Regions from separate parts of the Pseudocitrobacter corydidari genome, predicted to be linked through region 3. Evidence: predicted binding sites of a transcription regulator. Region 3 holds the regulator's gene; each other region holds the start of a gene.
The links. The regulator PurR, encoded in region 3, represses purine synthesis genes. The targets are predictions, from matches to a motif close to CANGCAAACGTTTGCNTG.
Positions count from the first base shown of each region.

Region 1: a site for PurR is predicted at 3,907-3,924, ahead of rfaQ (lipopolysaccharide core heptosyltransferase RfaQ). Genes of this name have one in related genera too.
Region 2: a site for PurR is predicted at 4,526-4,543, ahead of purE (5-(carboxyamino)imidazole ribonucleotide mutase). Genes of this name have one in related genera too.
Region 4: a site for PurR is predicted at 5,483-5,500, ahead of purH (bifunctional phosphoribosylaminoimidazolecarboxamide formyltransferase/IMP cyclohydrolase). Genes of this name have one in related genera too.

Region 1 is NZ_CP087880.1:3,988,540-3,996,447, reverse strand. It holds gene G163CM_RS18535 (glycosyltransferase family 8 protein) at 1-669, opposite strand, end outside; gene rfaP (lipopolysaccharide core heptose(I) kinase RfaP) at 691-1,488, opposite strand; gene G163CM_RS18525 (glycosyltransferase family 4 protein) at 1,481-2,605, opposite strand; gene rfaQ (lipopolysaccharide core heptosyltransferase RfaQ) at 2,602-3,651, opposite strand; gene waaA (lipid IV(A) 3-deoxy-D-manno-octulosonic acid transferase) at 4,249-5,526, shown strand; gene coaD (pantetheine-phosphate adenylyltransferase) at 5,534-6,013, shown strand; gene mutM (bifunctional DNA-formamidopyrimidine glycosylase/DNA-(apurinic or apyrimidinic site) lyase) at 6,051-6,860, opposite strand; gene rpmG (50S ribosomal protein L33) at 6,959-7,126, opposite strand; gene rpmB (50S ribosomal protein L28) at 7,147-7,383, opposite strand; gene radC (RadC family protein) at 7,603-7,908, opposite strand, start outside.
Region 2 is NZ_CP087880.1:2,497,320-2,505,227, forward strand. It holds gene G163CM_RS11600 (metal-dependent hydrolase) at 1-507, shown strand, start outside; gene cysS (cysteine--tRNA ligase) at 605-1,996, opposite strand; gene ppiB (peptidylprolyl isomerase B) at 2,181-2,675, shown strand; gene lpxH (UDP-2,3-diacylglucosamine diphosphatase) at 2,678-3,400, shown strand; gene G163CM_RS11620 (DUF4019 domain-containing protein) at 3,667-4,455, shown strand; gene purE (5-(carboxyamino)imidazole ribonucleotide mutase) at 4,615-5,124, shown strand; gene purK (5-(carboxyamino)imidazole ribonucleotide synthase) at 5,121-6,188, shown strand; gene mnmH (tRNA 2-selenouridine(34) synthase MnmH) at 6,290-7,375, shown strand; gene G163CM_RS11640 (methionine ABC transporter permease) at 7,457-7,908, opposite strand, start outside.
Region 3 is NZ_CP087880.1:1,137,965-1,145,872, forward strand. It holds gene cfa (cyclopropane fatty acyl phospholipid synthase) at 1-995, opposite strand, end outside; gene punC (purine nucleoside transporter PunC) at 1,293-2,477, opposite strand; gene punR (DNA-binding transcriptional activator PunR) at 2,586-3,518, shown strand; gene purR (HTH-type transcriptional repressor PurR) at 3,515-4,540, opposite strand; gene cydH (cytochrome bd-I oxidase subunit CydH) at 4,835-4,924, shown strand; gene G163CM_RS05310 (MFS transporter) at 5,023-6,252, shown strand; gene sodB (superoxide dismutase [Fe]) at 6,291-6,872, opposite strand; gene G163CM_RS05320 (C40 family peptidase) at 6,995-7,852, opposite strand.
Region 4 is NZ_CP087880.1:3,567,164-3,575,071, reverse strand. It holds gene nfi (deoxyribonuclease V) at 1-633, shown strand, start outside; gene G163CM_RS16605 (YjaG family protein) at 682-1,272, shown strand; gene hupA (nucleoid-associated protein HU-alpha) at 1,459-1,731, shown strand; gene G163CM_RS16595 (DUF1481 domain-containing protein) at 1,744-2,436, shown strand; gene purD (phosphoribosylamine--glycine ligase) at 2,483-3,775, opposite strand; gene purH (bifunctional phosphoribosylaminoimidazolecarboxamide formyltransferase/IMP cyclohydrolase) at 3,787-5,376, opposite strand; rRNA gene G163CM_RS16580 (16S ribosomal RNA) at 5,966-7,507, shown strand; tRNA gene G163CM_RS16575 (tRNA-Glu) at 7,593-7,668, shown strand; rRNA gene G163CM_RS16570 (23S ribosomal RNA) at 7,861-7,908, shown strand, end outside.

The DNA of each region.
Region 1 (7,908 bases), 2.2 Mb from region 3:
ATTTAATACATCCTGATCTGCATATCGAAAAACCTTTCCGCTATTAATCATTGTTAGCGCTTGCCCGGTGATATCATTACCCCTCCAGGCTTCAGTATTGATGAGCATAACGCCGGCATTGAAGTAACAGTGAAAGTTAACATTATAACCGAGCTGTTCGACTCTATCTTTCATTTCCTGTGAGTCGGAAATCACCGCGGCGATGACATTACCAAAATCAACATGCATAAGTCCCGATATATCACCATGACAAATCACATCACAATCAAGATAAAGAATCGATTCTATTTCTTTATCGATTACCTCGGGAATTAAAAATCGTAAACATGTTGATAATGGAATACCTAAGACTAATGTATCAGAATTGATATTGAAATTATCATCAATATAATAAACAGTTATTGATACATTACTTGCTTTTAACTTTTTAAAAGAATCTACATCGGAATCAGTAATGCCTGTAGTAATAAGATGAAAATGTAAGTTCGTGTTCTTATTGTTTTCTATAATTGAAAATATAGCTACACCGGCAGGCATTGCAAAGTTATGGTCAAAACATAGAGCGATATGCAATGTCTTGTCCATTTCACTGTCATTGCTAAATAGTGGTTCCTGATGAGAGACAAAGTTATTTCGATAGGCTGCAGTATTAATTTCTTGGTTCATCATTAATTTCTTGAATGGCTATCTTTAAAGTGATTTTCTTATTGTCCGCTCACGAATATATTCAGCTTTTTTCTCAGCGTGACTGATCAGATCTTTTTCCTGGATAAGAATCTCCCGCAGCGGCTTAGCAAAATAAACCTTCATAAAGCGGAAGATATCGCGCTGCGTCAAACCGATATTCATCGAAGAAAAATAGAGTCCAATCAGGTCTTTATCACGCCAGCGCAGCGGCACATGGCTGCGCATTTGTGCGCGATGCAGGTCGATAACCGAAATCTTCAGGTTCTCTTCGTGGCCATCAAACGGCAGGTGCAGCAGGAAGTGGCAGATGTAGCAATCGCGGTGATTAATCCCCGCCAGGTGCATCTTTCTCACCATTGTCGCGACACGGTTGATGATCATCCGTTTTACGCGCGGCTGCGGCGGGTTGTTAACCCAGTCCGCACAGTAATCTTCCAGACTGATGGTCGGGGTCAGATCTTCGGTGATGATAAACGACACTTTGCGCACCGGGTTCAGGCCTTTTTCGCCATAACCCACGCCGCACATGGTGTCCACGCCAACATCGCGCAATTTATGAATCGCGTTCCACTCTCGGTCTGCGCCGAGCACCGGCATACGCAGCGAAAGCAGGTTTTTCACCACTTCTTTCATCGCGGTACCACGGTGCCACTTCAGGAAGTAGCTTTTCCCGGCCAGTTCAAAACGCAGCGTACGGCGCGTTTCCAGCTCTCTGAAAACTTCCCCCTGCAGTTTTTTTACCTCTTCAAACGGATCTTTTCCGCGCCAGAGGGTCGCAAGCGGTTCTTTCAACTCAACCATGAACATCACCAATTATGATATCAGCCGCCTTCTCAGGCAGGCTGTAGAGATCCTGCGTATCCGCGTAATGGCGAGCATTTTCAGCCCACGCCTGACGGAGTTGCGGATTCGTCAATGCATTGCGTAGCGCATCATTAAGCGCCGACTGTTTCCAGGGCTCGCCCAGCACTTCGCCGCAGTTTGCCGCCGCGATGTAGTGCGCGTAGCCGCAAACTTCGCTCACCAGCACCGGCAGGCCGCCGGTAATCGCTTCGAGCAGCACAATCCCGGCCGCTTCCTGATAGGCCGGATGCAGTAAAACATCGGCGGCGGCCATCAGTTCAGAGACGTCGTTACGCCCCGAGAAAAAGTGGACGTTCTCACGTACGCCGCGCTTCGTGGCCAGCGCTTCAAATCGCCCCGGCTTATCCTGACCCACAACATACAGCGTGGTTTTGCAGCGAAGGGCGTCCGGTAACGCCGCCAGCGCTTCAATCGAGCGATCTACACCTTTTCGGCTGAAATCGGAACCGACCTGAAGCAACAGGAACTCGTGTTCACCAATACCGTTTTTCGCGCGATAAACCGCGCGGGCGTCGGGAATTTGTTGACTATATTTACGATCCGGATAAATCCCCGGCGGCAGAATATGGAAGCGCTCAGGTTCGGTTTGATAATGCTTCTGGAAATCGGCGATTTGCTTATTCGTCAGCATCAATAATTGCGTTGCTTTGCCTTTCTCAAACGTGGCGCGTTCGAACGCCGCATAGTGACGATAGCGGGCGGTCAGGCGATAGAAAAAGCCTTTCTCCTGCGCCACTTTCTCGGCATAACAAACGTCGGCGGCGTAATACACATCCAGACCCGGCATTTTATTGAAACCGATGATACGCTCCGCCGGATGCGCTTTCAGATGCGCCTGCACCCACGCGTAATACTCAGCGTTGCGCCCGTGGTTGGTCCGCGATTTCACCGGCACGGTGATCAGTTCAAACTCAGCCGGACAGTCGCCCTGCCAGGATTGCGTATAAACGCGCACGTGATGACCGCGCGCCGCCACGGTTTGGGCAATGCGTAAAAAATCGCGCTGCAGGCCACCGAACGGAAAATATTTATAGAGACAGAAGGCGACAATCATAGCGCCTCTCCCGACGGCAACATTTTCTCCGTTGCCGCAATCACATCAGCGGCAGGTATAACGGACATATACTTTTTATTGCGATCGAGCTGCGAGCGCGGTGGCATCGCCTGATAATTCCCAGCCCAGAACTGAATAATGTCTTCGGTCCACGGACGCCAGAAAACATGGTCGGTCGCGCCAAACAGACAAATCACCGGCGTTTTTACCGCGGCTGCAATGTGACCGGGTGCCGAATCGACGCCAATAAACAGTACGGCATGGTCGATTAACGCGCCCAGTTCGGGAAAGCGCGTTTTACCCGCAAGGCCCGTCACCGGGCGAGATTTACACTGCATAGCGATATCTTCGACACAGGCGAGGTCTTCCACGCCGGGCCCGGAGGTCAGCACAACCTGATAACCACGCTGCTGGAGCGAATCGATGACCTGTGCGAATTTGTCGTTATCCCAGCATTTGAACGGCTGGCGCGCGGTCGGCTGAATCACAACGTAGTTGTCACCCACTCCGAAAGCATCCAGCTGTTGTCGCATACGCTCCCAATGTTCCGGCGCGTAGGGCATGGATGTTTCCAGACAGGTTTGGGTTAACCCCAGCGGCGCCAGCGCAGAAAGGTTGCGCAGCACGCAGTGTTCGCCCTGAAACGGCGCTAGATGGGTAAAGCTTTTTTTCCAGAATGCCGACTGGCGATGGGCGAAATCCTGGGAGATTTTGACTTTAGCATTCAGCAAACGCACCAGCACCGCAATCATCCATTGATCGGTCAGATTGACAATCAGGTCATACTGATTCGCCCGCAGGGTTTTCACCAATCCGTAAAAATTCGCTATTTTCGCGGTTGCCGCTGTGCCTTTATTGCTGATGCCATATAACGCATTGATTTCCGGATTTTCCGAAATAATGGGGATCGTATCCTGATACAGCAGCATATCGATTTTCGCATCAGGGTAATTACGTTTCAGCGTGCTGATAACTGGCGTAGTCAGCAACATATCCCCATGGAAACGCATTTTAATAACCAGAATTCGGGTGAACTTTTTTTCCACAAGCGGCTCTTTATGATGATATACACGTCATCCTTCAAGCTGCCTCTGCGTTGGCTGCACTCGTTCACCCCAGTCACGTACTTATGTACGCTCCTGGGATTAATGAGAGACATCCCTGTCTCTCACCAAAGGCCAGCCTTTGGCTGGTCAAATTCGTTCCTGACGAATTTGTCACTCCTTTGCCGCCTTGATGCAACTTGAATGATTTTGCGTATAATAACCAGTCGGAATTGAAAAAAAGGCACGCTACCGCCCCAGGCTCACAGTTACCTGAATACTGACGTCGTGCTCTAATTGCGGCTTAGTGTATCACTTATTCCTAAGCAAACCGAATTGAATATTTTTTAACCTCAATTAAGTTTATTCTCTGTTAAAACAATGAGTAATAGAATTACGTAAGGCATTGTGTTTAGGCGTAAGGCCTTAGGCGCACGCTTAGACAACATCAATTAATCATATAAAAAAGCAAATATAGTTTAACGTTTAATGGCGCAAAGCCATTTTTCCCGCTAAATCAGCTCAAATCGGCAAAAATGATGGTAAAGGTTGGGCTAAATACTTAGAATCCTCAGCACATTCCTAAGCCAGCTGCGTATTATGCTTCAATTGCTCTACACATCACTCCTCTACCTTATTCAGCCTTTGATCTGGATACGGCTTTGGGTGCGTGGACGTAAAGCGCCGGCATACCGCAAACGTTGGGGCGAGCGCTACGGTTTTTATCGTAAGCCGCTGACGCCGGGCGGCATTATGCTGCACTCGGTTTCCGTCGGCGAAACGCTGGCCGCCATTCCGCTGGTGCGCGCACTGCGCCATCGCTATCCCGACCTGCCGATTACCGTGACCACCATGACGCCAACCGGCTCTGAGCGCGTCCTTTCCGCCTTCGGCAGCGACGTACAGCACGTTTATCTTCCTTACGATCTCCCGGATGCCATCAGCCGTTTTCTCGATAAAGTCGACCCCAAGCTGGTGCTGATTATGGAGACCGAGCTGTGGCCGAACCTGATTGCCGCGCTACATAAACGTAAAATCCCGCTGGTGATTGCCAACGCACGCCTGTCTGCGCGCTCTGCGGCGGGTTATGCCAAACTCGGCAAGTTTGTGCAGACGCTGCTGCGCCGTATAACGCTCATTGCCGCGCAAAACGAAGAAGACGGCGAACGGTTTATCGCGCTGGGTGCGAAACGCAATCAGCTCTCGGTTACCGGTAGCCTGAAGTTTGATATCTCCGTGACGCCACAGCTGGCGACGAAAGCCATTACCCTGCGCCGCCAGTGGGCGCCGCATCGTCCGGTATGGATTGCCACCAGTACGCACGAAGGCGAAGAGAGCATCATGCTGGAAGCGCATCAGCAACTGCTGAAAACCTTCCCCGACCTGCTGTTGATTCTGGTCCCGCGCCATCCGGAACGTTTCCCGGACACCATCAATCTGGTGCGCCAGGCAGGTTTAAGCTTTATCACTCGCTCCTCTGGCGAAGTTCCTTCGGCGGGCACCCAGGTTGTGGTGGGCGACACGATGGGCGAACTGATGCTGCTTTACGGCATTGCAGACCTCGCTTTTGTGGGCGGTTCTCTGGTTGAGCGTGGTGGTCATAACCCGCTGGAAGCGGCGGCGCACGCCATTCCGGTGCTCATGGGGCCACATACTTTCAACTTTAAAGACATCTGCGCGCGTCTCGATCAGGCCAGCGGCCTGATCACGGTGACCGACGCCGCGTCGCTGGCGAAAGAGATTTCCTCTTTACTGACTGACGAAGATTATCGTAACTTCTACGGTCGTCACGCAGTTGAAGTGCTCTACCAAAACCAGGGCGCGTTACAGCGCATGCTGCAACTGCTGGAACCTTATCTGCCACCCAGAGCGCACTGAGGCTGTCATGCAAAAACGGGCGATTTATCCAGGCACGTTCGATCCCATCACTAACGGTCATATCGATATCATTACCCGCGCGAGCAAAATGTTCGATCGGGTGATTCTGGCCATTGCCGCCAGCCCCAGCAAGAAACCGATGTTTGATCTCAATGAACGCGTCGCGCTGGCACAGCAGGCGATTGCGCATCTGGATAACGTAGAAGTTGTCGGTTTCAGCGATTTGATGGCCAACTTTGCTCGCGATCGGCAGGCCACTATTTTGATTCGCGGCCTGCGCGCGGTGGCGGATTTTGAATATGAAATGCAGCTGGCGCACATGAACCGCCATCTGATGCCAGAGCTGGAAAGCGTGTTTTTGATGCCGTCAAAAGAGTGGTCGTTTATCTCCTCTTCTTTAGTCAAAGAGGTGGCGCGTCATCAGGGTGATGTCACCGACTTTCTGCCGCCTAACGTCCATCAGGCGTTGATGGAAAAGCTCAAATAGCCGTTTGCCGGATGATGTCATCCGGCTCGCAACCCACTCATTTCTGACACTGACGACAGTAAAACGTCGCGCGCTGTGCGTGTTTGGTGGCGATAATCGGCGTTCCGCATACCCGACACGGCTCGCCCTTGCGACCGTACACCTGTAGCTCCTGGGCAAAGTAGCCCGGCTTACCGTCGCTTTGCAGGAAATCTTTCAGGGTGGTTCCGCCCTGTTCAATCGAACGCAACAAGACCGCCTTGATGGTGCTGACCAGCAGCGCGCACTCCTGCGGCGACAGCGACGACGCGAGTCGGTCAGGATGAATCCCCGCCGCAAACAGCGATTCACTGGCATAGATATTCCCTACCCCGACCACCAGCTTGTTATCCATTAGCCAGGGCTTAATCGCCGTTTTCTTCTTCGCACACTTCTGTTGCAGGTACTCTGCGTTGAATTCGTCGCTCAGCGGCTCAGGACCGAGATGTGCCAGTACGTTGTGCCCTTCCAGCTCTTTTGTCCACAGCCAGGCACCAAAGCGGCGTGGGTCCGTATATCGCAGCACTTTGCCGTTGCTCATCACCAGGTCAACGTGGTCGTGTTTTTCTGCCGGGAGTTCTTCCGTCAATATGCGCAGGCTACCCGACATACCGAGGTGGATGATAATCCAGCCATCCGGCAGCTCCAGCAGCAGATATTTGGCGCGACGTTGAACGCTGAGAACGGGTTTGTCGCTCAGGCGGTGAATTTCATCGGAGACGGGCCAGCGCAGGCGTCCGTTGCGGATAATCGCATACTGGATGGTTGCGCCAACCAGATGCGGTTCAATGCCGCGGCGGCTGGTTTCAACTTCGGGTAATTCAGGCATAGCGTCTCCGACTGTTTAACTGATGTCTTCAATATGGGGACGGCCAGAAAACAAAAAACCCCGCCGAGGCGAGGTTTTTCGTGACATCGAATCTAAAATTATTTGATTTTAGCTTCTTTGTACAGAACGTGCTGACGGACAACTGGATCGAATTTTTTCAGTTCCAGTTTTTCCGGTTTAGTACGTTTGTTCTTCGTGGTGGTATAGAAGTGACCAGTACCAGCAGAAGAAACCAGCTTGATTTTCTCACGAATACCTTTAGCCATGATTTATTTCCTCTAAGTACTTAGTACTTTTCGCCACGGGCACGCAGTTCAGAAAGAACTGTATCGATGCCTTTTTTATCGATTACACGCATACCTTTAGCAGATACGCGCAGGGTGACAAAACGCTTCTCGCTCTCAACCCAGAAACGGTGAGAGTGCAGGTTCGGCAGGAAACGGCGTTTAGTCGCGTTCAGTGCGTGGGAACGGTTGTTACCGGTCACCGGACGCTTGCCAGTAACTTGGCAGACTCGGGACATGTCTATTCTCCAAAAATCAAATTAGCTCGAGCTTCGTATGGGGTATCGGCGCCTCGTCAGGCTTTACAGCCCGGTCATCGCATAGTTCTAAGTGAACTCTCGATTGCCAGGCCCAAATGCCAAACCCGAGATTCTCAAAGGTGGCGTAGTATACGCTGACCCGGCGTTATGCTCAAGTCCCGAACAGACAAAGATCCCGGTGGATCGCGTAATAATCGGCTAAATCCAACCGCGTTCGGCAAAAGAGACATACTCACCACGCCCAATAACGAGGTGGTCAAGGACGCGTATATCCATGAATTGGCATGATTTTACCACCCTTTCGGTGATAAGTCTGTCTGATTTACTGGGTTCAGCACTTCCTGAAGGATGATTATGCGCCAGGATCACCGCCGCAGCGTTCACTTTGATGGCTTCTCGTACAATTTCGCGCGGATGCACTTCCACATGGCTCAGTGTGCCGGCAAAAAGTCGGCTGTGTTTCAGCACCCGATTCTGGTTGTCGAGAAAGATCACGATAAAGAT
Region 2 (7,908 bases), 1.4 Mb from region 3:
ACACACGCCGCCGTACCGCTGTGCCTGGGCTTAGGCCTTGGCAGCAGAGTCATCCCGCCCCGTTTGCTGTTTACTGGCGTTGTGCTCGCCATGCTCCCCGACGCTGACGTGCTGGCATTTAAGTTTGGCGTGGCGTACGGCAATGCTTTTGGTCATCGCGGGTTTACTCATTCTCTGCTTTTCGCGTTCGTGGTTCCGCTATTATGCGTGCTGATTGGCCGACGGTGGTTCCGGGCCGGGTTGGTTCGCTGCTGGCTCTTTCTGACCGTATCGTTGTTATCACACACTCTGCTGGATTCAGTGACAACGGGCGGTAAAGGTGTTGGCTGGCTGTGGCCGTGGTTGGATGAACGCTTCTTTGCGCCGTGGCAGGTAATAAAAGTCGCGCCGTTTGCGCTATCGAGTTACACCACGCCGTACGGGCATCAGGTGATTTTTTCGGAGTTGTTGTGGGTGTGGCTGCCGGGCGTGGTGTTGATGGGAATCTTGTGGTGGCAAAGGCGCTAAAAAAGCCGGGTGGCGGCTTCGCCTTACCCGGCCTACGGTATCGCCCTGTCTGAAGGCCGGATAAGACGCAAAGCGTCGCCATCCGGCACAACCACAGTTATTTACGACGCCAGGTTGTCCCTTGCGGACCATCTTCCAGCACGATCCCCATCTCATTCAGACGGTCACGCGCCGCATCCGCCGCGGCCCAGTCTTTCGCTTTACGCGCATCGAGACGCTGCTGAATCAGGGCTTCGATTTCCGCGACTTCACCGTCGTCAACCTGCGCACCACTTTGCAGGAACGCTTCTGGATCTTGTTCCAGCAGGCCGAGAACAGCCGCGAGCGTACGCAGACAAGTAGCCGCCGCATTCGCTTCTTCGCTGTTGCCAGCCTGTTTGGCGTTGTTCACTTCTTTCGCCAAATCAAACAGCACGGCATAAGCCACCGGGGTGTTGAAATCGTCATCCATCGCTTCTTTAAAGCGGTCGACATACTGCGCGCTGCGAACGAATTCAACATCCGTTGCCGAGGTGCCGCGCAGCGCCGTATAGAGACGCTCCAGCGCGGAACGCGCCTGTTTCAGGTTGTCTTCGCTGTAGTTCAGCTGGCTGCGATAGTGGCCGGACATTAAGAAGTAACGCACGGTTTCTGCGTCGTAATACTTCAGCACGTCACGCACGGTAAAGAAGTTGCCGAGCGATTTTGACATCTTCTCGCGGTCAACCATCACCATCCCGGAGTGCATCCAGTAGTTAACGTATTCGCCGTCGTGCGCACAGGTAGACTGCGCGATTTCGTTTTCATGGTGCGGGAACATCAGGTCAGAACCGCCGCCGTGGATATCAAAATGATGCCCCAGCTGTTTGCAGTTCATCGCGGAACATTCAATGTGCCAGCCCGGACGGCCTTCGCCCCACGGCGACGGCCAGCTCGGTTCACCCGCTTTCGACATTTTCCACAGCACGAAGTCCATCGGGTTACGTTTCACTTCCGCGACTTCGACGCGCGCGCCGGCCTGCAACTGCTCCAGATCCTGACGCGACAGTTTGCCGTAGTTCGGATCGGTCGGCACGGAGAACATCACGTCGCCGCTTTCTGCGACATATGCGTGACCGCGTTCAATCAGACGTTCAGTAATCTCGATGATTTCATGAATATGGTGCGTCGCGCGCGGTTCGGCATCCGGGCGCAGAATGTTCAGCGCATCGAAATCTTTATGCATTTCGACAATCATGCGATCGACTAACTGCACAAAACTTTCGCCGTTTTCATTGGCGCGTTTGATGATTTTATCGTCGATATCGGTGATGTTGCGGACGTATTTCAGCTTGTAGCCAAGAAAACGCAGGTAACGGGCTACCACATCAAAGGAAACAAAGGTACGTCCATGACCGATATGACAGAAATCGTAAACGGTAATTCCACACACGTACATGCCGACTTCACCGGCGTGAATAGGCTTAAATTCCTCTTTTTGGCGGGTCATTGTATTGAAGATTTTTAGCATCGATAATTCCATGTTGACGTGTGTGATCTGGGCTTGCGCCTGAAACGGCGTATTCTACCTTTAATTCAACTCTGAAGCAGCACACATTGCAAGGTGATCGAACCTCGCGGTTATGCTATAACAGGCGCCTATATACGACTCGCACGCGAGTTAACGCACCACTATAACGGAACAGGATGCAGAAATGGTTACTTTCCACACTAATCACGGCGATATCGTAATCAAAACTTTTGATGACAAAGCGCCGGAAACAGTTAAAAACTTCCTGGACTACTGCCGCGAAGGTTTCTACAACAACACGATTTTCCACCGTGTAATCAACGGCTTTATGATTCAGGGCGGCGGTTTCGAGCCGGGCATGAATCAGAAAGCGACCAAAGAGGCTATCAAAAACGAAGCCAACAATGGTCTGAAAAACACCCGTGGCACGCTGGCAATGGCGCGTACTCAGGCTCCGCACTCCGCAACCGCGCAGTTCTTCATCAACGTGGCTGACAACGACTTCCTGAACTTCTCCGGCGAAAGCCTGCAGGGTTGGGGCTACTGCGTATTCGCAGAAGTCGTCGAAGGTATGGACGTGGTTGATAAAATCAAAGCTGTCGCCACCGGCCGCAGCGGTATGCACCAGGACGTTCCGAAAGAAGACGTTGTAATCGAAAGCGTGACCGTCAGCGAGTAATCGTGGCGACACTCTTTATTGCAGATTTGCACCTGCAAACAGAAGAACCGGCGATCACCGCCGGTTTTCTGCGTTTTTTAGCCGGTGAAGCGCGTCGCGCCGATGCGCTCTATATTCTCGGCGATCTCTTCGAAGCCTGGATTGGCGACGACGACCCGAACCCTCTGCACCAGCAAATTGCCCACGCTATCAAAGCGCTGGTCGATTCCGGCGTTCCCTGCTATTTCATTCACGGTAACCGTGATTTCCTGCTCGGCAAACGCTTTGCCCGGGAAAGCGGCATGACGCTGCTGCCAGAGGAACAACGCCTTGAGCTGTACGGTCGCCCGCTGTTGATTCTGCACGGCGACACGCTTTGCATTGATGACGCAGGCTATCAGGCGTTTCGCGCCAAAGTACATACGCCGTGGATCCAGAAAGTCTTCCTGGCGCTGCCGCTGTTTATCCGCCAGAAAATTGCCGCCCGCATGCGCGCCGACAGCAAAGCCGCCAACAGTCATAAATCGATGGAGATTATGGATGTGAACCCGCAGGCCGTTGTGGATGTGATGGAAAAGTACCACGTGCAGTGGCTGATTCACGGGCACACGCATCGCCCCGATGTGCATACATTGACCGCTAACGGCGAACCCGCGTATCGCGTAGTACTGGGTGCGTGGCATACGGAAGGGTCAATGGTGAAAGTGACAGCTGAGGATGTTGAATTACTGCGTTTTCCTTTTTGAACGGCGTAAAAGTATTCCGCTTGTTTATCTTGTGTTAGATCGCGCCAGATGCTGGCAATAATAAATCCCCATCAACATTTCATTATCACCATTCGCCTCACGCATTAATAATATCGCAAACATTAATTAAGAAAATATATTCTGAATAATATCGGGACCATTTGTGCGATTGGAAAGAGCGATGCTATAGATTTATCATTGGATGGTGGTACCATTTAGTTTTTATATTTAACTCATAGAAAAAAATACTACCACAAGAGATCATCATGAATAAAAGATATCTTAGGCAATCGATAATCATTATCGGCCTACTCTTCACGCTTACAGGATGCGAACCTTCAGAATCATCTGAAGAAAAAGCAGCAATAACACAATTCCATACACAACTGACTGCCGCCCAATACCATGATATTTACATTAACTCCTCTTCATCTTTTAAAGATGCAACATCAGAAAAAGATTTAACGACATTCCTGGAACAAGCTAAATCCCACTTAGGCAGTTATAACGACGACAGCACAGGATTTTATAAAAAAAGTACTACTGTAAAAACGAATGGGCCTTCTATTACTCGCCTGTATTACCATTCTTCATTTGCCAAATATGCGTCAGTAGAGGAAGTATTCAGTTTTGAAGAAACAGATGATGGTATAACATTAGCAGGGTACCACTATGAGGCATCAACTGACAAACCATTGGAATTAGCAGAAGAAAAAATTGTAATCGCACAGTTCAGAACACAATTAGCTGCTTCGCAGTATCATGAAATATATACTGCCACTTCATCTACATTTAAAGATAAGATATCAGAAGAGGATTTAACGAAAGTGCTAGAAAAATCCAAATCTGATTTAGGTAGTTACAATAGCGAAAGCGCAAAAATTTATAAAAGACGCGTATTATTTTCGACTAAACCAAGTATACCATCACTTAACAGACTAAATTATCGTTCTTCATTTAGTCGATATCCTTCAGTAGAAGAAGAGTTCACTTTTGAAGAAACCGAGAATGGTGTAAAACTCGCGGGTTATGGCTATACGGCCTTACCCCAATGACACGCTGAATCATCTAACCAGCCGGGTATTGAGCTTATGCCCGGCTTAGAGAGTGTGTGTTGAGCCACGCAACGCAATCGTTTTCCTCCCCTCTTTTCCATGCTATTCTCTGTGGCCTACAACGTCGTGTGCAGCACACCCACAGGAGTTTTAAGACGTATGTCTTCCCGCAATAATCCGGCACGTATCGCTATCGTGATGGGGTCCAAAAGCGACTGGGCTACCATGCAGTTTGCTACCGAAGTTCTTGATATCCTCAATGTTCCTCATCATGTCGAAGTGGTTTCCGCCCACCGCACGCCCGATAAGCTGTTCAGCTTCGCCGAAACCGCGGAAGAGAACGGTTATCAGGTGATCATTGCAGGCGCAGGCGGCGCGGCGCATCTGCCAGGCATGATTGCGGCGAAAACCTTAGTGCCGGTGCTGGGTGTGCCAGTACAAAGCGCCGCCCTGAGCGGCGTCGATAGTCTCTATTCCATCGTGCAAATGCCGCGCGGAATTCCGGTCGGGACGCTGGCGATTGGTAAAGCCGGTGCCGCTAACGCCGCCCTGCTGGCTGCGCAAATTCTTGCTCAGCACGATGCTGAACTGCATCAACGCCTGGCGGAATGGCGTCGTGCGCAAACCGATGAAGTGCTGGAAAACCCGGATCCGCGGGGTGACGCATGAAGCAGGTTTGCGTATTAGGCAACGGTCAACTGGGGCGTATGCTGCGCCAGGCTGGCGAGCCGCTGGGTATCGCCGTGTGGCCCGTTGGCCTGGAAGCTTCGCCGGAAGCGGTGCCGTTCCAGCAAAGCGTGATCACCGCTGAAATCGAACGCTGGCCAGAAACCGCGCTAACCCGCGAGCTGGCGCTGCATCCGGCATTCGTTAACCGCGACGTATTCCCGATTATTGCCGATCGTCTGACGCAAAAGCAGCTGTTCGACAAACTCAGCCTGCCAACCGCGCCATGGCAACTACTGGCCGAACAAAACCAGTGGCCCGCCGTGTTTGAACGTCTGGGGGAGCTTGCGATCGTGAAGCGTCGCACCGGCGGTTACGATGGTCGTGGGCAGTGGCGTTTGCGCGCAGATGAAACCGCACAATTGCCGCAAGAGTGTTACGGCGAATGTATTGTGGAGCAGGGTATTAATTTCTCCGGTGAAGTCTCACTGGTTGGCGCGCGAGCTCACGACGGCAGCACCGTGTTCTATCCGCTGACTCACAACCTGCATCAGGATGGTATTCTGCGCATAAGCGTGGCGTTCCCGCAGGCGAACGCACAGCAGCAGGATCAGGCCGAAAGCATGCTGTCAGCGATTATGCACGAGCTGAACTATGTTGGCGTGATGGCGATGGAGTGCTTCGTTACTCCTGCCGGGTTGCTGATTAACGAGCTGGCTCCTCGCGTACACAACAGCGGGCACTGGACGCAAAACGGTGCCTCCATCAGCCAGTTTGAGCTGCATCTGCGTGCCATTACCGATTTACCGCTGCCACCGCCGGTGGTTAACAGCCCGTCTGTGATGGTAAACCTGATTGGTAGCGACCTGAATTACGACTGGCTGAAGCTGCCGCTGGTGCATCTGCACTGGTACGATAAAGAGGTTCGCCCAGGCCGTAAAGTGGGTCACCTCAACCTGAACGACAGCGATACCGGGCGTTTAAGCGCAACGCTTGAAGCGCTTACCCCGCTGCTGCCGCCAGAATACGCCAGCGGAATTAGCTGGGCACAGTCAAAACTGGTTTAAGCCTAACGTGCCGGGGAACGATCCTCCCCTTCCCCGGCTCCCGTCACAAGCGTAGAATCCCGTCCGAGTTTCCCTCCCGATTTTTACAGAAGGATTTGCCCATGAATAATGGGACGGATTACCGGGCCATTTTGACCGCCGGTACCCCCATCATTGACGTTCGCGCTCCCGTCGAGTTTCAGCAAGGCTCGTTGCCTGCGGCAATCAACCTGCCGTTGATGAACGATGACGAACGCGCCGCGGTCGGTACCTGCTATAAGCGTCAGGGCCCCGATGCGGCATTGGCGCTGGGCCATCAGCTAGTATCCGGCGAGACGCGCCAGCAGCGCATTGATGCGTGGCGGGCAGCCTGTGCCCGTTTTCCACACGGCTATCTTTGCTGCGCGCGCGGTGGCCAACGATCGCACATCGTGCAGGCGTGGCTAAAAGAGAGCGGCATCGATTATCCGCTGATTGTCGGTGGCTACAAGATGCTGCGCCAGGCGGCGATTCAGGCAACCGAAGCGCTGGTTCAGCATCCCATTATTTTGATTGGCGGCTGTACCGGAAACGGTAAAACGCCGCTGGTACGTCATCAACCTTTTGGTATCGACCTGGAAGGGCTTGCCCATCATCGTGGTTCTTCATTTGGCCGCACGCTGGACGCGCAACATCAGCAAGCCACCTTTGAAAACCATCTGGCCAGCGCGCTGCTTCAGCGCAGTCACGGGCAGGAAAACGTGCGCTGGGTGCTGGAAGATGAGGGGCATATGATTGGCGCGAATCACCTGCCGGAGTGCCTGCGCGAACGCATGGCGCAATCCCCGATTGCGGTGGTGGACGATCCGTTTGAGTTGCGCCTTGAGCGCCTGCGCGCAGAATATTTTACGCATATGCATCAGGCATTCATTGACGCGTACGGCGAAGAGAAAGGCTGGGCGGAGTACAGCGAATATCTGCATCACGGATTGTTCGCCATTCGTCGTCGCCTTGGCCTGCAACGCTTCGCCGAGCTGACGCAAAAGCTTGACCAGGCGCTTGTTGAGCAGCAGCAGAATGGTTCAACCGAACCGCACTTTGCCTGGCTGGTGCCGCTGCTTAACGAATATTACGACCCGATGTACCGCTATCAGCTGGAGAAAAAGGCCAGCAAGATAGTCTTTCGCGGCACATCGGAGGCGGTGGAGCATTGGTTGTTGGGGCATTAGCGGGCGTCGGGTGGCGCTGCGCTTACCCGACCTACAAGCGATGCGAAATGTAGGCCGGATAAGCGCCAGCGCCATCCGGCATCAGCGCCGCTCGCGTTTATCCGCTCGCTTCGCCAGCCAGTCGCCCAACATCTGCACCACCTGCACCAGCACAATCAGCGCGATAACGGTCACCACCATCACCTGGGTTTCGTAACGGTAATAACCGTAACGAATCGCCAGGTCGCCCACCCCGCCGCCGCCGACAATCCCGGCCATCGCCGAGTAGCCGATTAAGCTCACCAGCGTAATGGTCAGGCCGCGCAGCAGCCCGGCGCTGGCTTCCGGCAGCAGGACGGTACAGATAATCCGCATCGGGCTGGCCCCGAACGCTTCCGCCGCCTCAATAATGCCTTTATCCACTTCGCGCAGGGCACTATCAACCAGCCGCGCGTAAAACGCTATCGCCGCAACGGAAAGCGGCACCGACGCCGCAATTGGCCCGATGGTGTTGCCGAGCAGAAACTGCGTGAGCGGCAACAGCAGGACCAGCA
Region 3 (7,908 bases):
CAGCTTTCCAGAAAACGCTCATGCCAGGCCATCAGCGTGGTGTCGTAATCTGCGCCAAAGTTGTGCCAGTCTTCCATCACAAAGTGCGGCTCGCTGGCATCCGCAATGTGGCGCACGGAGGGGAGGCAGCCGTTCGGGAAGATGTATTTGTTGATCCACGGATCGACGTTAAGGTCTGTTCGCTTTGAACCGATAGTGTGCAGCAGGAATAAACCGTCAGGTTTCAGGTTCCTGTCGACCACTGAGAAATAGGTGGCGTAGTTTTTCGGCCCAACGTGTTCAAACATGCCGACGGAAACGATGCGGTCAAACTTATCGTGCAGGTCGCGGTAGTCCTGAAGCAGAATCGTGACGTCCAGCCCTTCACAGCGCTGTTGCGCCATTTTCTGCTGTTCAGCGGAAATGGTCACGCCGACCACGCTCACGCCATAGTGCTCGGCCATAAACTGCGCCAGACCACCCCAGCCGCAGCCGATGTCCAGCACGCGCATGCCGGGCTCAAGTTTCAGTTTCTGACAAATCAGATTGAGCTTCGCCTGCTGGGCCTCTTCCAGAGTCTGGGCGTCTTTCCAGTACCCGCAAGAGTACTGCATAAAGGGATCCAGCATGCGGCTGAAGAGATCGTTGCCAAGATCGTAATGCTCTTTACCCACCATCCAGGCACGTTTTTTACTTTGCAGATTAAACAGACGGGCCGCCGCGATGCGCAGCGTATCTTTCAGGTGGCGGGGCAGTTGATTTTCCAGCCCGGCTCGCAGGACTTTCTGGAAGAAAATATCCAGACGCTCGCATTCCCACCAGCCGTCCATATAGCTTTCGCCTAACCCCAGAGAACCTTCCTGCAATACACGTTTAAAAAATTGGGGATTTTTGATCTGCAAGTCTGAGGGGGCGTTACCGTTAATTTCGATGCCTGCCCGGCTTAACAATTCGTTGGTGATGCGGTACCAGTCATCATTCGGTACCCTAACTTCTTCTATACACGATGAGCTCATAGCTTCTCCATCCCGACCCGGTGATCAGAACCTTAAAACAGCGTAGACGCTTTTTAGAGTTTGTGAGAAATCTCACGGAACTTCCGTGAGCCTGCTATCCGACGTAGCACAGAGGAAGGGAGATAACCCTTGCCGAAAAGACCATCCCTGGGGAACCGGGAGGCGTCCTGCTCCCGTTAACAAGTAATAACTATCGTAATTATGTGATACCGATTCAGTATAGGACGCAAAATCTACTGATTCAATCAAAAATCTTAGCAAACTAACTACGAGTTAATAACATTGATATTCATGATGTTAGGCGCGAGAAGTTTCTTCCGCTGAATTCTCTGCTGCGCCAGCCTGCATCTTATAGCCTATTCCGGCGAGAACGACGGTGGCGACCATTACGCTGGTGGTGGCCAGCAGCGGGGCGGCAATCAGTGAAGAAACCACCAGGCTTGCGAGGAAGCAAAGACCTAATTGCAGCGTATTCTGTAATGCTGCCGCGCGGCCTGTTGCCTGAGGGAACGGACGCAGCGCGCGCGCCACGACGATCGGGTAAATCGCGCCGTTAGCCATTGCCATCACGCAGAATGGAATCAGCAGCGCGGTGAGCGACACATGTGCGGTGAGGCCGACGCCCCAGGTGGCCAGGACGCTGACGGCGTAAATCAACAGCAGCCATGGCAGCAGTTTTGCACCATCCCATTTTTGCAGCGCCGCGCGGCAGCCGTAACCACCCACGAGGAAGGCAATGGTTTGTGGCACATAGCTCAGACCAATCACAGTTGGGCTGTAGCCCATCGCATTAAGAATAAACGGCGAGCCGGTCAGCCAGGCGAAGAAGCTGGCGGAGCAGGCGGCGTAGATGAGTACGTTGCCGCGATAGTCCTGGCTGCGTAACAGCTTCATAAAGGTCAGTTTATCGCCAGTGACGGCAACCTTTTTGTGCGCGGGTTTCAGGCGCAGCGCCGGGATCATCAAAATCAGCGTGATGGCAAAGAGGGTGGCAAAGATGGCCTGCCATTCAAAATGATGCAGGATCCAGCTTCCCAGCAGCGGGGCCAGCGCCGGAGAAAGCCCGACAAGCGGCATAATCGTCGCAAAAATACGGTTAGTGCGCTGGGCCGGGTAGTAATCGGTCACCATCGCCTGCCAGGTTACCGCGGCTGCACAGACGCCGACCGCCTGCACAAAGCGCAGGATCAGCAGGGTGGTGGCATCGCGAACCCACAGCATTCCCAGACAACCAAGGGCAAAAATCGTCAGGCCAATCAGCAAAACAGGCTTGCGGCCATAGCGGTCTGAGAGAGGTCCCCACAGCAGCTGCGCCACGGCAAACCCGGCGAGAAACAAACTCAGGCTTGCGCTTACGGCAGCCGCTGGCGTTTGCAGATCGCTTTGAATCGCGGCGAAGGCCGGAAGATACATATCGGTGGCGAGAAAACCTAACACACTCAGGCCCGCCAGCCAGACTAAAAATCCTTTCCCAGGTTGCATAAAAACGCCTTTTCTTGTTTTGGAGGAGGCTGAGAGTGTAGAGAGTGAAATCTGGCTTGTGAAACGCTAATATTTGCGTATTGGTTTCAAAAATTTTGTGAGCAGAAAATGTGGTCTGAATATTCACTGGAAGTTGTGGATGCCGTCGCGCGTAACGGAAGCTTTAGCGGCGCGGCAAATGAGCTGCACCGGGTGCCTTCTGCAATCAGCTATACGGTGCGACAACTGGAAGAGTGGCTGGCGGTTCCGCTGTTCGAACGGCGCCACCGGGATGTGGAATTAACCCCTGCCGGGGCGTGGTTTTTAAAGGAGGGGCGGTCTGTTATCAAAAAAATGCAGATCACCCGTCAGCAGTGTCAGCAAATTGCCAATGGCTGGAGAGGGCAGTTGGCTATCGCGGTGGACAATATTGTAAAACCAGAGCGCACCCGACAAATGATTGTCGATTTTTATCGCCACTTCAGTGACGTAGAGCTGCTGGCGTATCAGGAGGTATTTAACGGCGTGTGGGATGCCCTGGCCGATGGGCGAGTGGAGTTAGCGATTGGCGCGACGCGCGCCATCCCTGTTGGGGGGCGATATGCGTTCCGCGACATGGGTATGCTGAGCTGGCAGTGCGTGGTGGCCAGCACGCATCCGCTAGCACAGATGACAGGGCCGCTGAGTGATGACGTGTTGCGCAACTGGCCGTCGCTGGTGCGCGAAGATACGTCACGGTCGTTACCGAAACGTACCACCTGGTTGCTGGATAATCAGAAAAGGGTCGTGGTGCCCGACTGGGAATCGTCAGAAACCTGCTTATCCGCAGGATTATGCGTTGGCATGGTGCCAGAGCATTTTGCGCGACCGAAGATAGATAAAGGCGAATGGGTTGCCCTGGAGCTGGAAAACCCGTTTCCCGATGCGGCCTGTTGCCTGACCTGGCAGCAAAACGACAGTTCACCGGCGCTAAGCTGGTTATTAGAGTATCTGGGAGACAGTGAAACGCTGAACAGCGAATGGCTGCGAACGCCCGAATTGAGCGTTCGCTGTGGCGATTAACGGCGATAGTCGCGGAACGGGCCGTCGGCCACGGAGCGGCGTTCAATCAGGCGCGGGTGCACCTCGATGGACTGCGACTCTTCGCGTTTGCTGACAATTCGGTCCATCAGCATATTGAAGGCGGTTTCTCCGAGGGAATCCTTCGGCTGGTGGATAGTGGTCAGCGCCGGGGTGAAGAAACGTGAGTTGCGCACGTTGTCATAACCAATCAGGGAGATATCCTGCGGCACGCGCAGTCCCATTTCGTCTGCGGCGCACAACGCACCCATCGCCATGATATCGCCACCGCAGAAGATAGCGGTAGGGCGCGGATTCTGGGACAGAATTTGCTGCATCGCACGATAGCCGGATTCCGGTTCGAAATCGCCCTGCACGATCCAGTTTTCCGGCACCTTGATCATCATCTCGTCCATGGCTTTCATAAAGCCAGCCAGACGACCTGCACCGGTGTTGCGCTCCAGCGGACCTGGGATCACGCCAATTTCGCGATGCCCACGTTCTACCAGATAGCGACCAGCCATGTAGCCGCCTTCGAAGGCGTTATCGATAACCGAGTCGGTAAAGTCAGCTTTCGCTTCGCCCCAGTCCATAACCACCATCGGAATATGGCGGTACTCTTCCAGCATTTGCAGCAGCGGTTCCGGGTATTCGGAACACATCACCAGCAGGCCGTCCACGCGTTTCTGCGCCATCATGGAGAGATACGCGCGCTGTTTTTCAAGGTTGTTCCACGCATTACCGAGGATCAGGGTATAGCCTTTCTGGAAGCAGTTCTTCTCAACGGCTTCAATAATTTCTGCAAAGTAGGCAGCTTCACTGCTGGTCGCCAACAAACCAATGGACTTGGTGTGATTGACCTTCAGGCTACGGGCCACGGCGCTGGGAGAGTAGTGCAATTCTTTGATTGCCGCCCATACCGCTTCACGCGTCTCTTCGGCGACAAAACGCGTCTTGTTAATCACATGTGATACAGTTGTAGTGGAAACGTTTGCGCGCTTCGCTACATCTTTAATAGTTGCCATTCCATCTCACTCCAGACCCGGGCCTGCCCCTGATCGATTCAATACGAAAACGTTTGCCTTCACTCACCCTGGCGCAATGTTATGAATTGCGGTTCGCCGGGAAAACGACACAGGACGACAGGAGGGGGTCAATGGCCGATACACTTTTTAATAAGCGTCGAATTTTGTCTTATCTTTGCCAAAAGTGGAAGCGCAAAATCGGTTATTGCGTGAAATCCGGGAAGATTTTTGCGAATAAGTGTGCAAAAATGACATAGCTCACTTTTGGTGTGGGGATAATAAGGAGAAAAATTGATGAGTACCGAACTGAAGATGTCAATTACCACAACGGTTATTACGCTGGCGCTGATCGTCGCGGCCGCGCTGACCGCCGTCCTGCATTAACCCATCCTAAAGGGAGAGACGGCTCTCCCTCTCTTCGATTGTTATCAATTCAGCAAAAATATTTTGCTAATTTGTTCACTTCTGTTTTTTTGTGATTGATGTCATGCTTTTGCAATCTGTTGTCACGCCGCTCTGCGTTTGCGGCAAACCGGAGTCAAAGCATGAAAGTGAATTATCCCTTACTGGCGTTAGCCGTAGGCGCATTCGGGATCGGTACCACCGAATTTTCGCCGATGGGGCTATTACCCGTTATTGCCAAAGGGGTTGATGTCTCGATTCCTGCCGCAGGTATGTTGATCAGCGCCTACGCTGTAGGTGTCATGGTTGGCGCGCCGCTGATGACGCTGCTGCTCTCACACCGCGCACGCCGCAATGCCTTAATTTTCCTGATGGCGATTTTTACCCTGGGTAACGTCCTTTCTGCTATCGCCCCGGATTACACCACGCTGATGCTGTCGCGCATTATAACCAGCCTCAACCACGGCGCGTTCTTTGGCCTGGGGTCGGTGGTTGCCGCAAGCGTGGTGCCAAAACATAAACAAGCCAGCGCGGTAGCAACCATGTTTATGGGGTTAACCATCGCCAATATCGGCGGCGTTCCGGCGGCCACGTGGCTTGGAGAGACCATCGGCTGGCGCATGTCGTTCCTGGCGACGGCTGGGCTTGGCGTGATTGCCATTATCGGCCTGTGGTTATCCCTGCCGAAAGGCGGGGCGGGCGAGAAACCGGACGTGAAACGTGAACTGTCGGTGCTGGTACGCCCGCAGGTATTGTCTGCGTTGCTCACGACCGTGCTGGGTGCCGGGGCGATGTTCACGCTCTATACCTACATTTCACCGGTGCTGCACACTATCACGCATGCGACGCCTGCCTTTATCACCTTAATGCTGGTACTGATTGGCGTGGGCTTCTCAATCGGTAACTATCTTGGCGGTAAATTTGCTGACCGTTCGGTCAGCGGCACCCTGAAAGGTTTTCTGCTGCTGTTGATGTTGATTATGCTGGCGATCCCGTTCCTGGCGCGTACGGAAATCGGCGCGGCATTCAGTATGGTGGTGTGGGGCGCGGCGACCTTTGCCGTGGTGCCACCATTGCAGATGCGCGTAATGCGTGTTGCGCATGAAGCGCCGGGGCTTTCATCTTCGGTCAACATTGGTGCGTTTAATCTTGGCAATGCGCTGGGGGCCGTAGCCGGTGGGGCGGTGATTTCCGGCGGCCTGGGTTACAGCTTTGTGCCAGTGATGGGGGCGATTGTAGCAGGGGTTGCACTGCTGCTGGTCTTCTTCAGCAGCCGTTCACAGGGTGAAGAGGCCGTGGTTAGCCAGTAACAAAAACGCAGAAGGGGAAACCCTTCTGCGTCATTTCTTTATGCCGCCAGATTCTCAGCAACAAACTTCCAGTTTACCAGCGCCCAGAAGTGCTCCAGATAGCTCACGCGCGCATTGCGGTAATCAATATAGTAAGCGTGCTCCCACACATCTACCGTCAGCAGCGGTTTGGCATCCGTCGTCAACGGCGTACCCGCGTTAGAGGTAGAGACAATCGCCAGGCTGCCGTCGGCTTTTTTCACAAGCCAGGTCCAGCCAGAACCGAAGTTTTTCGCGGCGGCATCGCTGAACTGCGCTTTAAACTCAGCAAAGCTACCGAAAGCACGGTTGATGGCTTCTGCCACTTCACCGGTCGGTTCGCCACCGGCGTTCGGTGCCAGGCAGTGCCAGTAGAAGGTGTGGTTCCAGACCTGTGCTGCGTTGTTAAACACGCCGCCTTCAGAGGTGCGAATGATCTCTTCCAGCGATTTGCCTTCAAACGCCGTCCCTTTCACCATATTGTTCAGGTTGGTGACGTAAGTCTGGTGGTGTTTCCCATAATGATATTCGAGCGTCTCGGCAGAAATGTGCGGTGCCAGAGCGTCTTTGGCATACGGTAATGCAGGTAATTCGAACGACATTGCTACTCTCCTTTTTATAGTTAATATCCCCAGTAACCTTGTACTGAGTGTGGATAGAGTAGCAAATTAAAAGGTGTGATAAAAGAGAAGGTTACCCTGCCAGCAGCGTGGCAGGGCAGGGGTTAGCGGATGGTTTTCGGGGTCATCACGCGGCGCGCGCCGACGTAGTGGCGATCCCAGTAGTCTTCACTGAGGGAGGTGATTTGAATATCGCGACCGGTTCGCGGAGACTGAATAAACTTCCCGCCGCCGATATAGACGCCAACGTGATCGGCGGTGCCGCGCCCACGTGTGCGGAAGAACACTAAATCGCCGCTCTCCAGCTCACCCCGGTCAATCGCACGGGCATCGCGTAGGTGGTACATTTCGTTAGCGGTACGCGGGATACGGAATTTCACCAGATCTTTATACGCGTAATACACCAGGCCGCTGCAATCAAAACCGGTGCGTGGCGAGGTGCCGCCCCAACGGTAAGGTTTGCCAATCTGGTCCATCAATTTGTTCATCGCGGTTTTCTGCGCTTTCTGCACGCGCGCTTTATGCGCTTCGGCGATGGTTAACGGTTTGCTCTCCACTGCGCTGGTGGTGCAGGATTTCTTATGGCCCTTCCGCACCACGCATTTGGTGGTGACGTTTGCCGCTGCGGTTTTCATCGTGCTGCTTTTGCCCCGGCGCGTAGTGGCCGTCTTCGTGGTGCTGGCAGTGCGCGCGATGCGGGATGATTTGCTGGCGGTAGAGGTGGTTTTTTTACTTGCCGTCGCCTTCGTGGTGGTTTTTTTATTGGTTGAGGCGGTGGACTTCTTCTTGCTGCTGCTTTTGCTGACGGTATTTTTCTTCTTCCGTTCGCTTCCTTTTGCGGAAAGCGATTTTTGCGCCGCCGTGGCTTTCGTGTGACCGGAAGCGTGCGAGAGCGGCGAGAATGCTAATGATGAAAACAGCAAAGCACAGAGCGTGATCGACATTTTTTTTATTCGCGCCACTGAGCAATCCTCTGAGTATGGAGGCATAAAATTCATGCCTGGGTATGATTTACAAA
Region 4 (7,908 bases), 2.4 Mb from region 3:
GAACTCGCTGCTTCGGTGATCCGTGAGGATCGCCTGGATAAGGATCCGCCGGAGCTGATCGCCGGGGCTGACGTGGGTTTTGAGCAGGGCGGTGAAGTGACGCGCGCGGCGATGGTGCTGTTGAAGTATCCATCGCTTGAGCTGGTGGAGTATCAGGTGGCGCGCATTGCGACCACCATGCCCTACATTCCCGGCTTCCTGTCATTTCGTGAATACCCGGCGCTGCTGGCGGTGTGGGAAAAGCTGTCGCAAAAACCGGATCTCGTGTTTGTCGACGGCCACGGTATCTCGCATCCACGCCGTCTTGGCGTTGCCAGCCATTTTGGCTTGCTGGTGGACGTCCCGACGATCGGCGTGGCGAAAAAGCGCCTCTGCGGCACGTTTGAGCCGCTCGATAGCGAACCCGGCGCGTTATCACCGCTGATGGATAAAGGCGAACAGCTGGCGTGGGTTTGGCGCAGTAAAGCGCGCTGTAATCCGTTGTTTATCGCGACGGGGCACCGCGTGAGCACTGACAGTGCGCTTTCATGGGTGCAACACTGTATGAAAGGCTACCGTCTGCCGGAGCCAACACGCTGGGCGGATGCCGTCGCTTCTGAACGCGCCGCCTTTATGCGCCTTACAGCAAAATAACCACAATTCAGGTAAACTGCGGCTAATTTCCGCATTTGAGAACTCATCATGTTACAAAACCCGATTCACCTGCGTCTGGAGAAGCTGGAAAGCTGGCAGCACGTCACCTTTATGGCCTGCCTGTGCGAGCGTATGTATCCGAACTACGCCATGTTCTGCAAAGAGTCAGAGTTTGGCGACCCGCACGTTTATCGTCGTATTCTGGATCTCATCTGGGAAACGCTGACGGTAAAAGATGCCAAAGTGAATTTCGACAGCCAGCTCGAAAAGCTGGAAGAAGCGATCCCGGCGGCGGACGATTTCGACATGTACGGCGTTTATCCGGCGATCGATGCCTGCGTCGCATTGAGCGAACTGGTGCATTCTCGTTTGAGCGGTGAAACCCTGGAACACGCCATCGAAGTGAGTAAGAGTTCTATTACCACCGTCGCGATGCTGGAGATGACTCAGGCTGGTCGCGAAATGACCGATGAAGAGCTTAAAGAGAACCCGGCAGTGGAACAGGAATGGGACATTCAGTGGGAAATTTTCCGAGTTTTAGCCGATAGCGAAGAACGGGATGTTGAACTGATAAAAGGCCTGCGCGCAGACCTCAAAGAGGCTGGCGAGAGCAATATTGGTATAAATTTTAAGCAATGAGACAACAAAACGTGATTTACCGCCTGAATTGTCGTGCCTGAAGGCTTCCCTTCCGCCCCCCGTCTGGTCTACATTTGGGGGGCGAAAAAAAGTGGCTATCGGTGCGTGTATGCAGGAGAGTGCTTTTCTGGCATTTTCGTCGCACTCGATGCTTAGCAAGCGATAAACACATTGTAAGGATAACTTATGAACAAGACTCAACTGATTGATGTAATTGCAGACAAAGCAGAACTGTCCAAAACCCAGGCTAAAGCTGCTCTGGAATCCACTCTGGCTGCTATTACTGAGTCTCTGAAAGAAGGCGATGCTGTACAACTGGTTGGTTTCGGTACCTTCAAAGTGAACCACCGCGCTGAGCGTACTGGCCGCAACCCGCAGACCGGTAAAGAAATCAAAATCGCCGCAGCTAACGTGCCGGCATTTGTTTCTGGCAAAGCACTGAAAGACGCAGTTAAGTAAGACCGCGTGGCAGTGAACAGTTTTAGCGAAGGGGTGGTCTCACCCCTTTTGTCTATCTGGTGCTCCGTGGCGGCGTTGGGTGGCGTACTGTTGCTGTCTGCCTGTAGCCATAACAGCGCGTTGCCGCCATTTACCGCCAGCGGCTATGCCGACGACCAGGGGGCTGTACGCATCTGGCGCAAAGACTCCGGCGGAGAAACCCATCTTCTGGCTGTTTCCAGCCCGTGGCACAATGGGGCCACTACAACCAGCGAATATCGCTGGCAGGGCGATCAGCTGTCGCTGATTGAACTGAATATCTACAGCAAACCTTCCGAACACATTCGTGCCCGTTTTGACAGCCGCGGTGAACTGAGCTTCATGCAGCGGGAAGTCGACGGACAGAAACAGCAGCTCTCCAGCGACCAGGTGGCCCTTTATCGCTACCGTGCTGAGCAAATCCACCAGACCAGCGACGCGTTGCGTCAGGGGCGCGTGGTGCTGCGTCAGGGGCGTTGGCATGCGGATCATAGCGTAACGACCTGCGAAGGCGAGGTGGTGAAGCCTGACCTCGATAGCCGCGCGCTGGCGCATGTTGAGAATCGCCAGCGTTGTTCATCGGTAGAGGTGAGCATTGCCTGGCTGGAGTCGTCTGAAGGGACACAACTGCTGCTGGTGGCTAACCAGGACTACTGTACCTGGCAGCCAGTGGAAAAGAGCTTCTAGCGAACCTGAAGAGGTTCCTCTCCCTTGCGGGAGAGGGTGTGGGTAATTACTCGCCTTGCTCGCGCGCAATTGCTCGGTAACCGATATCCGAGCGGCTGAAACTGCCATCCCAGTGAATATCGCTCATCAGCGCGTAGGCACGTTTCTGCGCTTCTGCCACGGTGTGACCCAATGCGGTCACGCACAGTACGCGCCCGCCGTTGGTCAGTACCTGCTCATCCGCAGAAAGCGTAGTACCCGCCTGGAACACTTTCCCGCCTTCGACTTCTTCCAGTGGTAGGCCATGAATAACATCACCCTTGCGGTAATCCCCCGGATATCCACCCGCAGCCATCACCACGCCGAGAGAAGCGCGTTCATCCCACTCTGACGTTTTCTCGTCCAGTTTGCCTTCACAGGCCGCCAGGCAGAGCTCAACCAGATCGGACTTCATACGCAGCATGATTGGCTGGGTTTCCGGATCGCCAAAGCGGCAGTTAAATTCAATAACCTTCGGATTGCCCTGTTTGTCGATCATCAGGCCCGCATAGAGAAAACCGGTGTAGGTGTTGCCTTCCGCCGCCATGCCTTTCACGGTTGGCCAGATGATACGTTCCATGGTGCGCTGATGAACTTCATCGGTTACTACCGGCGCGGGGGAGTAAGCGCCCATCCCGCCGGTGTTTGGTCCGGTATCTTTATCGCCTACGCGTTTGTGATCCTGGCTGGTAGCCATCGGCAGCACATGCTCGCCGTCCACCATCACGATAAAGCTCGCTTCTTCGCCATCGAGGAACTCTTCGATAACGATGCGATGACCCGCGTCGCCGAAAGCGTTGCCCGCCAGCATATCGTGAACAGCCGCTTCGGCTTCTTCCAGCGTCATCGCCACGATAACGCCTTTCCCGGCTGCCAGACCGTCAGCTTTAATGACGATTGGCGCGCCTTTCTCACGTAGATACGCCAGCGCAGGTTCTACCTCGGTGAAGTTCTGGTATTCCGCCGTAGGGATCTTATGGCGGGCCAGGAAATCTTTGGTAAACGCTTTTGAGCCTTCCAGTTGGGCCGCACCTGCGGTTGGGCCGAAGATTTTCAGCCCGGCGGCGCGGAAGGTATCGACCACGCCTTTCACCAGCGGCGCTTCCGGGCCGACGATGGTCAGATCAATCTTTTCGTTTTGTGCGAAATCCAACAGCGCCGGGATATCGGTCACGCCGATAGCGACGTTTTGCAGTGCAGGCTCCAGCGCAGTGCCTGCATTACCCGGAGCAACAAAAACAGTCTCAACCAGCGGCGACTGGGCCGCTTTCCAGGCCAGCGCGTGCTCGCGCCCGCCGTTACCAATCACTAATACTTTCATCTATCGCTCCATTAATGGCGGAAGTGGCGCATGTCGGTGAAGAGCATCGCAATACCGTGCTCGTCGGCAGCGGCAATCACTTCGTCATCACGGATAGAACCGCCAGGCTGGATTACACAGGTCACGCCCGCAGCGGCAGCGGCATCAATACCGTCGCGGAACGGGAAGAACGCGTCAGAAGCCATCGAGGAACCTTTCACTTCCAGACCTTCATCGGCGGCTTTAATACCGGCGATTTTCGCGGAGTACACGCGGCTCATCTGGCCCGCGCCAATCCCAATGGTCATATTGTTTTTGGCATAGACGATAGCGTTGGATTTCACGAACTTCGCCACTTTCCAGCAGAACAGCGCATCACGCAGTTCCTGTTCGCTCGGCTGACGTTGGGTGACAACGCGCAGTTCTTCTGCACCGACCATCCCCAGATCGCGATCCTGAACCAGCAGACCGCCGTTAACGCGTTTGAAATCAAGACCCGGAACGCGCTCGCCCCACTGACCGCAGGTCAGAACGCGAACGTTCTGCTTAGCGGCGGTGATTTTCAGGGCTTCTTCGCTGGCGGACGGCGCAATGATTACTTCAACAAACTGACGAGAAATGATGGCCTGCGCGGTTTCCGCATCCAGCTCGCGGTTAAAGGCAATAATGCCGCCGAATGCGGAGGTTGGGTCGGTTTTGTACGCGCGATCGTAAGCATCAAGAATGGAATTGCCGATAGCCACGCCGCAAGGGTTGGCGTGCTTCACAATCACACATGCCGGCTCGGCGAACTCTTTCACGCACTCCAGCGCCGCATCGGTATCGGCGATGTTGTTATAAGAGAGGGCCTTACCCTGAACCTGGGTTGCGGTGGCAACGGACGCTTCTTTCACATTCTCTTCTATATAGAAGGCAGCCTGCTGGTGGCTGTTCTCGCCGTAGCGCATATCCTGCTTCTTAATGAAGTTCAGGTTCAGCGTACGCGGGAAGCGACCGGCGGCTTCTTTGCTTTCACCGTGGTAAGCCGGAACCATGGTGCCGAAGTAGTTGGCAATCATGCTGTCGTAGGCGGCGGTGTGTTCGAAGGCTTTGATGGCGAGGTCGAAACGGGTTGCAAGCGTCAGCGATCCTTCGTTGGCATCCATCTCTTTAATAATGGCGTCGTAGTCGCTGCTCTTCACCACGATTGCGACATCTTTATGGTTCTTGGCGGCGGAGCGCACCATGGTTGGGCCGCCGATATCGATGTTTTCAACCGCATCTTCCAGCGAGCAGCCTTCACGGGCCACGGTCTGGGCGAACGGATACAGGTTAACAACCACCATATCGATAGGCTGGATGTGGTGCTGCTCCATAATGGCATCGTCCTGGCCGCGACGGCCCAGAATGCCACCATGTACTTTCGGATGCAGGGTCTTCACGCGTCCATCCATCATCTCCGGGAAACCGGTGTAATCGGAAACTTCGGTTACCGGCAGACCTTTTTCTGCTAACAGACGGGCAGTGCCCCCTGTAGACAGCAGCTCCACACCGCGTGCGGAAAGTGCCTGGGCGAATTCGACGATACCGGCTTTGTCAGAAACACTGAGCAGAGCGCGGCGGACTGGACGACGTTGTTGCATGGTAAATCCCCTGGATTTGACTATTACAGAGAGCGTTAGCTGAATTTTTCGCGAAAAACTCAGCTAACGCCCCTTACGGGGCATCCTTGTTTTGCGGTGGCATTGTAACGAAAACGTTTGCGCAACGCTCGCGAATTTTTCTTTTTCATTCGAGCTATCCGGATTATTCGCTCACGATACCCTTTATAGAGAGAAAAGATCTGCCAGGTTGTGGATAACTCTGTGGTTAAGTTGGTATAAAATGGGGTTTTGCTGTGGATTTCAGCAGTCGGTAAAATTACCGCATATTTAGGGTTGCAGCCTCACGAGAACTCCCTATAATGCGCTCCCACTGACACGGCAACAGCCGCTTCGGTTGAAGAGAAAAATCCTGAAAATCAGGGTTGACTCTGAAAGAGGAAAGCGTAATATACGCCACCTCGCGACAGTTCGCTAAAGCGCGTCGCAACTGCTCTTTAACAATTTATCAGACAATCTGTGTGGGCACTCAATGATACGGATTCTTAACGTCGCAAGACGATAAATGAATACCAAGTCTCTGAGTGAACACGTAATTCATTACGAAGTTTAATTCACGAGCATCAAACTTAAATTGAAGAGTTTGATCATGGCTCAGATTGAACGCTGGCGGCAGGCCTAACACATGCAAGTCGAACGGTAACAGGAAGCAGCTTGCTGCTTTGCTGACGAGTGGCGGACGGGTGAGTAATGTCTGGGAAACTGCCTGATGGAGGGGGATAACTACTGGAAACGGTAGCTAATACCGCATAACGTCGCAAGACCAAAGAGGGGGACCTTCGGGCCTCTTGCCATCGGATGTGCCCAGATGGGATTAGCTAGTAGGTGGGGTAACGGCTCACCTAGGCGACGATCCCTAGCTGGTCTGAGAGGATGACCAGCCACACTGGAACTGAGACACGGTCCAGACTCCTACGGGAGGCAGCAGTGGGGAATATTGCACAATGGGCGCAAGCCTGATGCAGCCATGCCGCGTGTATGAAGAAGGCCTTCGGGTTGTAAAGTACTTTCAGCGAGGAGGAAGGTGTTGTGGTTAATAACCACAGCAATTGACGTTACTCGCAGAAGAAGCACCGGCTAACTCCGTGCCAGCAGCCGCGGTAATACGGAGGGTGCAAGCGTTAATCGGAATTACTGGGCGTAAAGCGCACGCAGGCGGTTTGTTAAGTCAGATGTGAAATCCCCGGGCTCAACCTGGGAACTGCATTTGAAACTGGCAAGCTTGAGTCTCGTAGAGGGGGGTAGAATTCCAGGTGTAGCGGTGAAATGCGTAGAGATCTGGAGGAATACCGGTGGCGAAGGCGGCCCCCTGGACGAAGACTGACGCTCAGGTGCGAAAGCGTGGGGAGCAAACAGGATTAGATACCCTGGTAGTCCACGCTGTAAACGATGTCGACTTGGAGGTTGTGCCCTTGAGGCGTGGCTTCCGGAGCTAACGCGTTAAGTCGACCGCCTGGGGAGTACGGCCGCAAGGTTAAAACTCAAATGAATTGACGGGGGCCCGCACAAGCGGTGGAGCATGTGGTTTAATTCGATGCAACGCGAAGAACCTTACCTACTCTTGACATCCACGGAACTTAGCAGAGATGCTTTGGTGCCTTCGGGAACCGTGAGACAGGTGCTGCATGGCTGTCGTCAGCTCGTGTTGTGAAATGTTGGGTTAAGTCCCGCAACGAGCGCAACCCTTATCCTTTGTTGCCAGCGGTTAGGCCGGGAACTCAAAGGAGACTGCCAGTGATAAACTGGAGGAAGGTGGGGATGACGTCAAGTCATCATGGCCCTTACGAGTAGGGCTACACACGTGCTACAATGGCATATACAAAGAGAAGCGACCTCGCGAGAGCAAGCGGACCTCATAAAGTATGTCGTAGTCCGGATTGGAGTCTGCAACTCGACTCCATGAAGTCGGAATCGCTAGTAATCGTAGATCAGAATGCTACGGTGAATACGTTCCCGGGCCTTGTACACACCGCCCGTCACACCATGGGAGTGGGTTGCAAAAGAAGTAGGTAGCTTAACCTTCGGGAGGGCGCTTACCACTTTGTGATTCATGACTGGGGTGAAGTCGTAACAAGGTAACCGTAGGGGAACCTGCGGTTGGATCACCTCCTTACCTTAAAGAACCGTTCCTTGAAGTGTCCACACAGATTGTCTGATGAAAAGTAAATAGCAAGGCGTCTTGCGATTGAGACTTCAGTGTCCCCTTCGTCTAGAGGCCCAGGACACCGCCCTTTCACGGCGGTAACAGGGGTTCGAATCCCCTAGGGGACGCCACTTGCTGGTATGTGTGAGTGAAAGTCGCCGACCGTCATATCTCAAAACTCATCTTCGGGTGACGTTTGAGATATTTGCTCTTTAAAAATCTGGATCAAGCTGAAAATTGAAACGACACACTATTTAAGTGTGTTCGAGTCTCTCAAATTTTCGCAACACGATGGTGTTTTACGAAACATCTTCGGGTTGTGAGGTTAAGCGACTAAGCGTACACGGTGGATGCCCTGGCAGTCAGAGGCG